Regions from separate parts of the Arthrobacter sp. StoSoilB20 genome, predicted to be linked through region 1. Evidence: riboswitches for the same ligand, from Rfam matches in the RefSeq annotation. Region 1 holds a riboswitch; the other holds the start of a gene.
The links. A riboswitch is a leader RNA that binds a small molecule or an ion and turns the genes downstream of it on or off. The one in region 1 is predicted to bind cyclic di-AMP.

Region 2: another riboswitch for cyclic di-AMP. It lies ahead of LDN85_RS02400 (NlpC/P60 family protein); the one in region 1 lies ahead of LDN85_RS20330 (hypothetical protein).

Annotation. Positions count from the first base shown of each region.
Region 1 covers NZ_AP024651.1:4,462,311-4,468,260, reverse strand. Annotated here, with positions in the region: gene ald (alanine dehydrogenase) at 1-662, opposite strand, end outside; gene LDN85_RS20335 (helix-turn-helix domain-containing protein) at 869-2,086, shown strand; gene LDN85_RS20330 (hypothetical protein) at 2,314-3,600, opposite strand; cyclic di-AMP (ydaO/yuaA leader) riboswitch at 3,603-3,747, opposite strand; gene LDN85_RS20325 (hypothetical protein) at 3,877-4,107, opposite strand; gene LDN85_RS20320 (ATP-dependent DNA ligase) at 4,153-5,217, shown strand; gene LDN85_RS20315 (DUF6480 family protein) at 5,312-5,575, opposite strand; gene LDN85_RS20310 (alpha/beta hydrolase) at 5,696-5,950, opposite strand, start outside.
Region 2 covers NZ_AP024651.1:497,185-503,134, reverse strand. Annotated here, with positions in the region: gene LDN85_RS02410 (universal stress protein) at 1-722, opposite strand, end outside; gene LDN85_RS02405 (FAD-binding protein) at 1,137-1,829, shown strand; gene LDN85_RS02400 (NlpC/P60 family protein) at 2,025-2,810, opposite strand; cyclic di-AMP (ydaO/yuaA leader) riboswitch at 2,814-3,006, opposite strand; gene LDN85_RS02395 (copper resistance CopC family protein) at 3,157-3,789, opposite strand; gene LDN85_RS02390 (NCS2 family permease) at 3,904-5,346, shown strand; gene hutG (formimidoylglutamase) at 5,421-5,950, shown strand, end outside.

The DNA of each region.
Region 1 (5,950 bases):
GCGTTGGAGGCAACGGTCTTCAGGCGGCCCTGGTAGAGGGCGTCGAGTTCGCGCAGCCGGTTGATGTTGATGTCCATGATGGTGACATCGGCACCGAGGCCCAAGGCCATGGCGGCGGCGTTGGTTCCGGCAACACCTGCGCCGAGGACAACAACCTTGGCCGGACGGACGCCCGGTACGCCGCCCAGGAGGACGCCCTTGCCGCCGGCGGGAGCCATGAGCGAGGAAGCGCCGACCACGACGGACAAGCGGCCTGCTACCTCGGACATCGGGGCGAGCAGGGGCAGGGTGCGGCCTTCCTGCACGGTTTCGTAGGCGATGGCCGTGACGCCGGAGTTGATGAGCTCTGCGGTGAGCTCGGGCTCTGCGGCGAGGTGCAGGTAGGTGAAGAGGATGAGGCCCTTGCGGAAGCGGTGGTATTCGGCCGCGATGGGTTCCTTGACCTTCATGACCATGTCCGCACGGCCCCAGACGTCGTCGGCCTCGTTGACGATTTCAGCGCCGGCGATGGAGTATTCCTCGTCGGTGATGCCCGAGCCGAGGCCTGCGCCGCGTTCAACCAGAACAGTGTGTCCGTGCGTGCGGAATTCGTGGACACCTGCGGCCGTGATGGCTACGCGGAATTCGTTGTTCTTGATTTCTTTGGGGACGCCGATGATCATCTGTGGGCTCCATCGTTAGCGGCCTCTTCGGCCGAAAAATGTGTTGCGGGCTGTGATTCCAGAATAAATCCGGCTGTGAGGCAGGCGACATGGGCTCCAAGGAGGGCGCAAGTAAAACTCCCGGAAATTCAAGGATCTGGTCTGTCGCAGCTCGACATTTGTCGAGCCCTGAAGCGTCAGGTGTCGCCTGCTGTTGGTACGCTTCAGTGATGCAGCAAGACGTGGAACAGATCGTCGAGCGGGTGGCGTTGAAGCTGGGCCGCGGCCTCTCCCTCGAGGACCTCGACGGCGTCCTCCTCGCCTACAGCTCCAACCAATCCCACGCCGACCGCGTCCGCGTGAACTTCCTGTTGAGCAAACGCGTCCCCGGCGACGTCAGCCTCTGGCAACTGTCCCACGGCATCGCCACCGCTGTGCGTCCCGTAGTGGTTCCCGCAAACGAGGAACTGGGGATGTTGGGCCGGGTCTGCGTCCCGCTCCTGGTGCGCGGATTCCGCGTGGGCTACTTGTGGGTCCAGCTGGACCTTGAAGAGCAAAGCGCGACGGCGATACTCGCCGAGTTGCCCGGCGTGCGTGACGAGCTGGACCTGTTGGCGGGGTTGCTCCTTGATTCCAACACGGCAGAGTCGGAGTTCCGGCGCAGGCGTGAACAGGAGTTCCTGGCGGCTTGCAGCGGTGAATCGAATGCCGTGGCTGCCGTGGCCGGGTGGAAGGAAATCCAGGGCCGGGGTCCGTGGCAACTGGTGACCATCCTGGACGCGGAAGGTGCGAGGTCCGACGTCGATCCTCTCGCCGCGACCCTGACCCACCGTTCGGCCGCCCTGCAGTCCACCATCGGTGTCAACGCCGCGTTGTTCAGCGCAGGAACCGAAACGCATTCAGTGGTGCTGTTCCGCGAGTCCGGTGGCCGGGCGGACCATGCGCAGGTGCTGGTGCACTACCAACTGGAACTCGCCAAACGCGCAGGACGGACTGTGGACCGCGTGATCCTGGGCATCAGCGAGCCGTTCCAAGTGATACGTCAACTGGCGGGGGCGTACCGGCAATCGAAGGTTGCGGCGCAGGCGGCAGCTGTGGACAAGCCTCTCGGCGAGCTCGTGGACAGCCGGAACGTGGGTGTCTACCAGCTTTTCGACCGGCTCCTGGCGCCCGGCGGCTGGGACGACACCGGCTCAGTGCACTTCCGGACCCTGGAGGACCAGGACAAGAACGGCGAACTCCTGCCCGTGCTGGAGCTCTTGTATGACAGCGATGGCTCAGTGCAGGACGTCGCGGCCAAACTTCACCTGCACAGGAGCAGCATCTACAACAGGCTGGGACGGATCCGCCAGCTGATCGGTGCTGACCCACTCAGCGGCTCGATCCGCCTCGAACTGCACGCCGCCTTGAAAGCCCGCCGATGGGCCGGCCGGCCAAGGATCTGAGCACTGAACGGGGCACTGAGCGCTGAACAAGGCACTGAACGCGATTGAGGCAGGCCCCCAATGTGGGTGCCTGCCTCAATGAACTGCGCTAAACCGTGCCCGTTACGAGCGCCTCAAGCGCTGGCAGCTCCAACGGCCCAACCGACGCCGGAACGTGGCCGTGCGGCTGCTGCTGCAGTACCGGCTGTGCCATCCGGCGTGGGTGGTGATGCGGGGCAGGCGCGTGCTCATTTGAGGGCGTCCTTTGCTGCGTCAAGGATCTCGTCGAGCGCAGACTGCGTGGGCGCCGGCGTGGACGCGCCGGGCTTGCCCGTTGGCTTGGGCTTGGAGGTCTGGGTAGGGGTTGGTGTTGGCGTGGGCGTCGAGGTAGCCGGAGGGGTGGTGGGTGCCGGGGTGGTCGGCGCAGGCGTGGCCGGCGGCGTAGTGATGGTGTCCGATGGCACGTCGGACGGTGCCGGTGCAGGCGCCGAGGGCGTGGGTACCTGACTGGTGCCCGGTGCCGCAGCGATGGTCGCCGGCACTGCGGATGGGACCCAGACGGGGTCAGCCAAGGAAACCTTAGGCGTGGGAACGGACGACGGCGACACTGGCGCAGGTGCCTCCGGAACCGTGGCCGGTTGGCCGGCCGCTGACGTCGCAGCAGCTGAGGCAGACGGAGAAGATGCCCTGGAGTAGGAAGCACTGGGGGCTGGTGATGCGGAACCCGAATTCCTGTCGGCACCGCTGGCTTCCTGGGCGGGCGCCTCCTGGCCGAAGAACGGCAACTCAAGGGCCTGCCCCACAGTGCCGGCCGTCAGGACCAGGCCGAGCGCGCCTGCCACTACGGCCATACGCTGGCTCATGTGCTTGACCGAAGCCGCCTTCTGCAGGACTGCCTGGGGCTCCCGGCCAAGCGGGGACCCGCCCAGCCCTGATCGTGAACCCTGCCCGGAGCGTGAACCCTGCCCGGAGCGTGAACCAGTGGTGACGCCGGACTGTTCCCTAACGTCCTTTCGGCTTGCCAGGGAAGCCGATGCCGTGGCTGCCGCAGCAACCCGCGCCGGGGATGTGGCGCGAGCCTGCAGAGCAGGTGCAGCCGAGACGGGTACAGGCACTGTGTGGGATTCGGGGGTGGCTTCAGGCGCCGGATCTGCGGACACCAGGGGAATGGCGGCTGTGGCCGGCTCCGGTGTGGTGGGCAGGGGGTTTGCCGGCTGCTTGGGAGCCTGGACGATCGGAATGGCGGCCGTCGGAGGCCCGGGCGTGGTGGATACGCGGGCTTCTGCTTGCGCGGCCCGTTCCCGCTCGGCTGCACGCGCAGCCGCCCGAGTTGTGGGCGTTGCGATGGTGGGGGCCGCCGCAGCGGTGGCGCCCGGCGTCGTGCCTGAAATTTCGGGTGCGGCAGTCCCGGGCGTGCCGGAATCCGGCTGCAGGCTGATATCGGCTCCGCTGGGTTGGGCCCGACGGCGTCCGGTTGGCTTGGTGCGCTCGCCGTCAATTCGGGCGCGGCGCGGCTGATCCATGGTTGGGGACATGGTGGTTGCCTCTCAACGCCTTCGAGGTTAGCTGTCGGGTTCGGACGAGGCCGTCCGGCCGCAGTAGCGGCTTCACCCCAAGGACTTGGAAAAGTCCGGGAACTTGTGGGTCCCCCGCCTCTGCCGCGGGTCTGGCGGATTCCGGAGTGCGGCAGAGCTCGGCGTCATTCCGGAAGCGGCCCAGCGGAGATACGGGTCGCCCTACGACGGTACATGAGCAGGAAAGTAAAGTCACATTAATATAACGGCCGGTAGGTCTCTGCCGGCGGGAGGGCCTTAGCCCTTAGGCTTCGGGGCCGGAGCGGGCGCCGGGAGTTCGTGCTGGATCCTTTGGATCTGGTGGGCCTGGTGCGTTTCCGGTCGGAAGATCTCGTCGGCGATTCCCAGCATCCCGTCGGCTGCGGCACGCCTGACACCCCGGCGGTTCTGCCGGGAAACCCAGTACCAAGCCATGGCCAGGAGGGCGGGAACTCCAAGTACGGCCGCCAACACGGCCAAGATATCCATCGCCTAAGACTAGCTTCGGCGTGCACCGGCAGGTAGACATTGTTTATGGACCTGCCCGTGATGCCACCCGTCTCGCCCATGCTTGCCAAATCCGTCCCCGCCATCCCGGACGTTGGGCACTACGAGCCCAAATGGGACGGCTTCAGGACCATCGTCTTCAAGGACGGGGATGAAATCGTCCTGGGCAGCCGCAACGAGAAGCCCATGACCCGCTATTTCCCTGAACTGGTGGAAGCCCTGCGGAAGAACCTCCCGGACAAATGCGTGATCGACGGCGAGATTGTCCTGATCGAGGGCAACCGGCTTGAGTTCGAGGTCCTGCAGCAACGGATCCATCCCGCGGACAGCCGGGTGAGGATGCTGGCCGAAAAGACTCCGGCGTCGATGGTTGCGTTCGACATCCTTTCCCTCGGCGACGACGATCTGATGGGCAGGCCGTTCTCGGAGCGTCGCGCCATCCTTGAGCGTGCGCTCAAGGCAGCAGAGCCGCCCGTTTACGTCACTCCCGCAGTCACGGACCTGGAGCGTGCGCAGGAGTGGTTCGTGCAATTGGAAGGCGCAGGCCTGGATGGCGTGCTGTCCAAGCCGTTGGATGGGACATACCAGCCCAACAAGCGCGTGATGTTCAAGACCAAGCACGAGCGCACCGCCGACTGCGTGGTGGCCGGATTCAGGTGGCATAAGACCGCTAAGGTCGTGGGGTCCATGCTGTTGGGTCTTTATAACGACGGCGGCAAACTCCAGCACGTCGGGGTGGTTGCCTCCTTCCCCATGGCGAGGAGGGAAAGCCTGGTGGCAGAGCTTGAGCCTTACCAGGTGGACCTCAGCGAGCACCCGTGGGGCGAGTGGGCCAGCCAGGGTGAAGGGGTTGCGGGATCCAGGATGCCGGGCGCCCAAAGCCGGTGGAGCGGAGGCAAGGATTTCTCCTTTGTGCCATTGCGTCCCGAACTGGTGATCGAGGTGGCGTACGACTACATGGAGGGGGACAGGTTCCGGCACACCACCCAGTTCCGCAGGTGGCGGCCGGACCGGACCCCCGAAAGCTGCACGTACTCACAGTTGGAAGAGCCGGTTGCGTACGACCTCGGGGAGATCCTGAGGTTGCCGTAGCTGGCCTGCCTGGCCGTCCCGCTTCGACTGCCGTAGCTGGCCTGCGTAGCCGACCTGCCTGGCCGTCCCCTGGTCGTTCAGCCGTGGCAATGCGTTACTCTTCGTGTCCTTGATCGCTGCTCATGCTGCCCTCGGCCGGCGGGGTTTCTCCCGGCGGCACTCCACCGCCGGGTTCCAGGCCGGTGACGTTCCCATCGAGGGGATCGGGGTTGGCAGAGGCGGCGGGATCGTCGTCCTCGTCCTGGCGCATGTCGGGATCCTCGTGGATGCTGTCGGCGTCGGCGGTCGTGTCGAACGGCCCTGTAGCGCCGGTTGCTCCGAAGCCCTGGGTTTCCTCATTTGAGTCTTTATCAGTCACAATCAGCCCTTTCGTAAGCAAACTTACTAATGCGCTTGCTTTGCCAGCCTAGCCGGGAGGAGCGGACTCAACAAGCAGGCCAAAGCCAGGCGCCGGCGTCGTGCGTTAGAGCATCAGCGCTTAGCGGTGCGGCGTTGTGGCGGCGACGAAACTCCGGATGGCGTCGGCCACGGCTTTGGGTCGCATGTGTTGGGCCACATGGCCGACGCCGGGAATCTCCACCAATCGCCCCTGCGCAACTGCCCTGGAAAGCCGGAGCGACCACTCCGGCCCAGCTACGTGGTCGCGGCTTCCCCGCAGGATCAGGACGGGCACCTTGATGCCGGCGAGCCGCTTCTCCGTGGGGTAACCCATCATGACCGGAAGCTCCGTGAG
Region 2 (5,950 bases), 820 kb from region 1:
CGGTCCAATGGCGCCGGCACCCAGGCCAAAGACCCGCTGTACTGCGGTACGGCGCAAATGACGCGGAGCTTTGCTCCCATACGTTGTGCTTGCTCGGCTGCCTCAAGCACTGCCACACGGGCTTGCTCGGAGCCATCCACACCCACCGCAACCACGTTCTCCACAGTGCGGGACCCGGCTTTGGCGTGCTCGGCCTTGATGTGCTTGTCCTCCGTGTTTTCGCCCAGCCTGTCGGCGCAGTACAAGGGGACAGTAACCGTGGGGCACTTGGCGTGGGCGGGCAACGCACTGCTCACAGAGCCCAAAAGGCGTCCCACAAAGCCACCGCGGCCCCGGCTTCCGGAAACGAGGAGCGCGGCGTCTTCCGAGAGATCCAGCAAAACACCGGCAGCGTCGCCGTTTTCCACGGAAGCGTCGACGTCGATGGCGTAACCGGAAACCTTGTCCATGGCCTGCTTGATGATCGCGTCCGCGCCTTCGCGAATCACCGAATCATCCACGGTTGCGTAGCCACCGTCCAGGCCTGACGCGGCAAAGATTGGCACGGAGTAGGCCGTCACGATGTGAAGCGGCAGCTGACGGCGCTCCGCCTCGCGTGCGGCCCAAACCAAGGCACATTGTCCGTGCTCTGAACCGTCCACTCCAACGACAATGCCACCTGGCGCCACTGCCTGGTCCTGGCCGTCCTGTGGCTCTTCACTGTCTCTGCTGTGCTGGTCCATGGGGCCCGCCTTCCACCTGCTGCTTGATGTTCCGGCCATTCTGCCAGAGGTTCTCCACCACAGATTCCCTCACGGCTTCATTGTCAATGGCCGGGGCAGAAGAAACCTGGTAATTCCTCCTCCCAAGGCCCACTATTCTCGGTCGGCACCGCCGAATCAAGGCGACTTTGGGCTATGTGCATAACGGTCCGGGCTCGGTTGCCGCGACCCCATTTTGCGCTGCGGATGAACACCGGAAACACGCAGACGTCCGAGGCTATCCATGGCAGAAAAAGTTCGGTAGTGTTCGATTCACCGAATGGCCGGCAAACGTGTTCCAAACCACACTCCGGCCATTTATTTGCGGCCGCTTGGGGACTCGGACGCGAGCCCACGCGATGCCGAACGGCACACACGTCAAGGAGGAACCAAGCAGTGTCACTCACGCCTGATTCCGCCACGGAACGCACCACCACCGTGGTCATCGGAGCCGGCCTGTCCGGCTTGGCAGTTGCCAGTGAGCTCAGCCGCTACGGCGTGGGCTCCATAGTGGTGGACGGGTTCGGTGCGCTGTCGGCAACTGGCCCTTCAGTCCACACAGGCATGCTTCAACGCTGTGATGCCGGCGATCCCGCAGCCATGCAGGAACGCAACGAGATCCTCCGCCACCTGCGGAACTACGCCGCCAGCCATCACCTGGACGTCCGCAGCACCACGCGGGCGGTGCGCCTTGATTTCCTGGGCTCAGACCCCTCCCAGCAGATTGGCTACGGCCTGGCCGCGAGTATGACCACTGCCGGCCTCAGGACAGGGCTCCACGCCTCCGGCCCCCTGGAATCCACGCGCCGCCAATGGGCCGTGCACACTGCCAGCGGCGTCCTTTTGGCCGACCACATTGTGGTGACACGCTGTGCCCAGAGCCAGCTGCGCCGCATGCTGGCGGAACTGGGCATAGCGATCGGCCAGAACCTGTCCGCGGCCATGCGGGCTGTCGGAATGCACCTCGTCGGAGTCGGCGAACTCATCACGCCCACACCGAAGGAAGTGCTTCGGCAGGCAAAGGCCGTAGGCCAGACGATCTCATCCAAGGTCGCCCTTGCCGCAGGGCCGGGCATAGCCACCGCTTAGCGGACAAAGGCTCCGGGGCCGCCCCTGAAGCGCCGTTTGGGCGAAGAAGGACCCTCCTGCGCCCGGATTCATGGCGCGCCCTACCGGCGTCGAACCTGACTCTGAACTTTTACTCACATAACTTAACGCCAAAGGCCGGTGTCCTCGAAGATTGGTTCTTCGGAGACACCGGCCTTTGAACTGAAGCGTGAGGCTTTATGCGCCAGCGCGTACGTAGGTCAGGGGACCCGTAGCAGTCAACCAGCTGATCGGGTGGATACCCGTCTGGTTGCCGTTGATGCCACCGCTGATTGCCTGGCCGTTGCCGATGTAGATGGCAACGTGGCCGGACTGGACGATCATGTCACCGGGCTGGGGTGAGCTGACAACCTTGCCGTAGTTCATGAACTGCATGGGACCGAGGTCGCCAACAGGGATGCCTGCCGAACCGAGGGCCCGCTCCACCATGGCGGTGCAGTCCTGCATGATGCCGATCTGGGCGTAGGCCGAGGCAACCATGGCAGCGTTGACGCCACCGACGGCCGGGGCAGCAGCTGCTGCAGGAGCAGGAGCAGCGGCGGCCGGAGCGGCAGCAGCAGCCTTGGCAACAGGAGCCGTTGCAGCTGCGGTGGTGACTGCAGCCTTCTTGGCGACGGGAGCCGGAGCAACCGGAGCCGGCTTTTCGATGACCGGAGCTGCTACGGAAGCAACAGCAGGACGCTCGAAGTTGACGGTGGCGGTGGCCAGTGCGGTCACAACCTGGGTGGGAGCCTCGGAAACGGTCTCAGCGACCGTGGCGGGGCTGGAGTCCCGCTGAACCGGAGCTTCAGCTGCGTGGGCAGCAATGGAGCCGGTCAGGACAAGGCCAGAGGCTGCTGCGATGACCGCTGCCTGGCGGCCAGCGCCGGAAGCGTTGCTGGCGACTGCCTTGGAGATCGAGATGAACGGATTAGGACGTACGCTGTCCGCCTTACGACGGCCGCGAAGAATGCGTGAAGACATGAAAGAGCCTCTCCCGATGCCTGCGAGGTTAGCTGTCGGATTCGGATGGGAGTCACCCGGCCACTACGCCCCGCTGTTACGCGGAAGCTTCGTGACTTCACCCCAAGGCACGCTCGAAAGCGACCTAAAATGGGTTCCCCGTCTCTGCCGTAAGGTTTGTCTGCGAACGGATTCCGGACTGCGGCAGAGCTAGGCAATCAGGCCGGAAGTGCCCGCTACGTGGAACAGGCACAGGTACAACCGTACGCGATGATCACGCCGAAGTCACATTTAAGTAACGAGAACCATGCTTCTGGCGTGTCGCGGTGACCATTTCGAGATCTTCGCAGCTACGTAGAAAACCCCGTTATTCCGCGGCAGAATCGCCCTCAGAGTCATTTGACGCAGCCAGTTTCCGGCGTGCAGTAACAGCCAGAAAAATAACGAGACCAACAGCAACCACGGCCAGCCCAACAATGCTCCAAGGGAAGGGCTGGGAGGCGTCGGCGGCAGGCTCGCTCTTACCTGTTGCCGGCGCCCCGGTTCCTGCGGTGGGCACAGCTGCGGAGGATGAAGCCGGGGCCGACGGCGAGGCACCTGCCGAGCCACCCGGCGTCGTGCTTCCTGCGGTGGCGGTGAACGTAAAGGTGCCCTCGATGGGGTGGGAATCGCTGCTGACGACGCGCCACACGACGGTATATTCGCCGGCGGGAGCGCCTTCGCGCAGCTTCTGAACGGCCTGGTTGTCGATGATTTCCACAGGTCCGTCGGCCCAGTTTTCGCCGGCCGCCGTGACCGTCACGCCCGAACCGATCGCGAGCGGCCGGTTGTTGAACGTTATGGAGACCGACGCCGGAACTTCCGCCACCGCTGTGCCGTTGGCCGGCGTCGTGGATTCTGCGACGTCGTGGGCAGATGCCGGGGCCGCGGAAAACAGCAGGGCAGAGGCGAAGGCAAGAGCGGCGACGACGGCGGCCAGAAGCGGGCGGATGGTACGCATGGGGCGGTTTCTCCTAGTGTTGGCTTCCTTACAGACTAGGCGAATCGTCCGGAGGCCCTTTACCGGACCGCATAGGATTTGAAAGCACACTCCCCTCGATCCCCGGAGTCCTTCATGCTTAAACAAGGTTCGGCAGTAGACCGCTACTTCAAAATTACTGAACGTGGATCCACGTACTCACGGGAAATTCGTGGCGGCTTCGCGACGTTCTTCGCCATGAGCTACATCGTGGTGCTGAACCCGTTGATCCTCTCCGGGGCTGATTCGAGCGGGGCGTCCCTCGGATTCACCGCCGTCGCCGCCACCACGGCGTTCGTAGCGGGCATCCTGACCATCCTCATGGGCGCCTGGGCCAAGCACCCGTTCGCCGTGGCAACAGGATTGGGCGTCAACGCGTTCGTCGCCGTGACAGTGGCCTCGCACCCGCAGCTGACCTGGCCGGACATGATGGGCCTTGTGGTCTTGTCCGGTGTGACCATGCTCATCCTGGTGCTCACCGGTTTCCGCACTGCCGTGTTCAAGGCCGTTCCGGAAGCCCTGAAGACCGCGATCGTGGTGGGCATTGGCCTCTTCATTGCGTTGATCGGCCTGGTCAATGCAGGGTTTGTCCGGCGGATTCCCGACGCTGCCGGAACCACGGTTCCCCTGGGACTTGGCGTGGACGGCAAGCTCATGGGCTGGCCCACCCTGGTGTTCGCAGTGGGCCTGATCCTGACCATCGCGCTGGTGGTCCGCAAGGTCCGGGGCGCCATCCTGATCGGCATTGTGGTTTCCACTGCACTGGCCGCCATCCTCGAATTCACCCTCCATATCGGCCCCAGCTTTGACGGCAAGAACGTCAACCCCCGCGGTTGGTCCCTGGTTGCCCCCACCCTTTCGGAGTGGGGCGCCCCGGACCTGTCCCTCATCGGCAAGGCCAACCCGTTCGGCGCCTTCGAGCACTTGGGGTTCATCGCCGCGGCACTGCTGGCGTTCGTGATCCTGCTGAGCATCTTCTTCGACGCCATGGGCACCATGGTGGGCCTGGCCAACGAGGCCGGAACGGTGGACAAGGACGGCAACATCCCCAACGTTGACCGCGTCCTCCAAGTCGATGCCCTCGGGGCGATCGTGGGCGGCGGCGCTTCGGTTTCCTCCAACCAGATCTTTGTTGAGTCCGGCGCCGGGATCGGCGAAGGCGCCCGCACCGGCCTCGCCTCGATCGTCACCGGCTTGCTGTTCCTGGTGGCCATGTTCTTCACCCCGCTCATCAACCTTGTCCCGTTCGAAGCCGTAGCCCCGGCCCTGGTGGTTGTGGGCTTCATGATGGTTTCCCAGGTGGGCAAGATCGATTGGCAGGACTGGGGCGTTGGCATCCCGGCCTTCCTCACCATTTCCCTGATGCCGTTCACGTACTCGATCGCCAACGGCCTTGGCGCGGGCTTCATTTCCTACGTCCTCATCCGCACTTTCCAGGGCCGCGCCCGTGAAGTCCACCCCCTCATGTGGGCCGTGGCAGCTGCCTTCCTGCTGTTCTTCGGCATCGGAACTGTGGAGGAGTTGTTGGGGGTCAAGTAGGGAAGTCCGAGATTCCGGACACCCGGGTGATTGGATCGCTGGTTTTAGTGCCCGCCTTCGGGTGTGCTTAAGGCATGGAAACCAGCAGCATCCCCACTGTCGACGTCAGCCCCACACCCTGGACGGGCCGCTTTGACGGGGACGGCACCGAACACCGCCGCTGGTGGCAAGCAGTAGCACCCCTGACCTCGGCCATGCCTGCCACGTCCTCGCGTCCCGCCGTCGTGCTTGGCTTCTGCAGCGACGCCGGTGTCCTCCGCAACAAGGGCCGCGTGGGCGCTGCCGCAGCACCTGCCGCCATCCGTTCAGCGCTGGGGCCGCTGGCGTTCCACCTTGACCGTGACGTGTTCGACGCCGGTGATGTGGTTGTGGAGGACGACTCACTGGAGTCGGGACAAGAGCGCGCCGGACGCGCCATATCGGGATTGCTCGACGCCGGAAACCTCACCGTGGTGCTGGGCGGCGGCCACGAGACCGCGTTCGCCAGCTACCTTGGGGTGGCAGGTTCTGAAGCAGTTCGCGGCAAAAGGCTCGGCGTGCTGAACCTGGATGCCCACTTTGACCTGCGCGATGAGCCCACGCCGAGCTCAGGCACGCCGTTCCT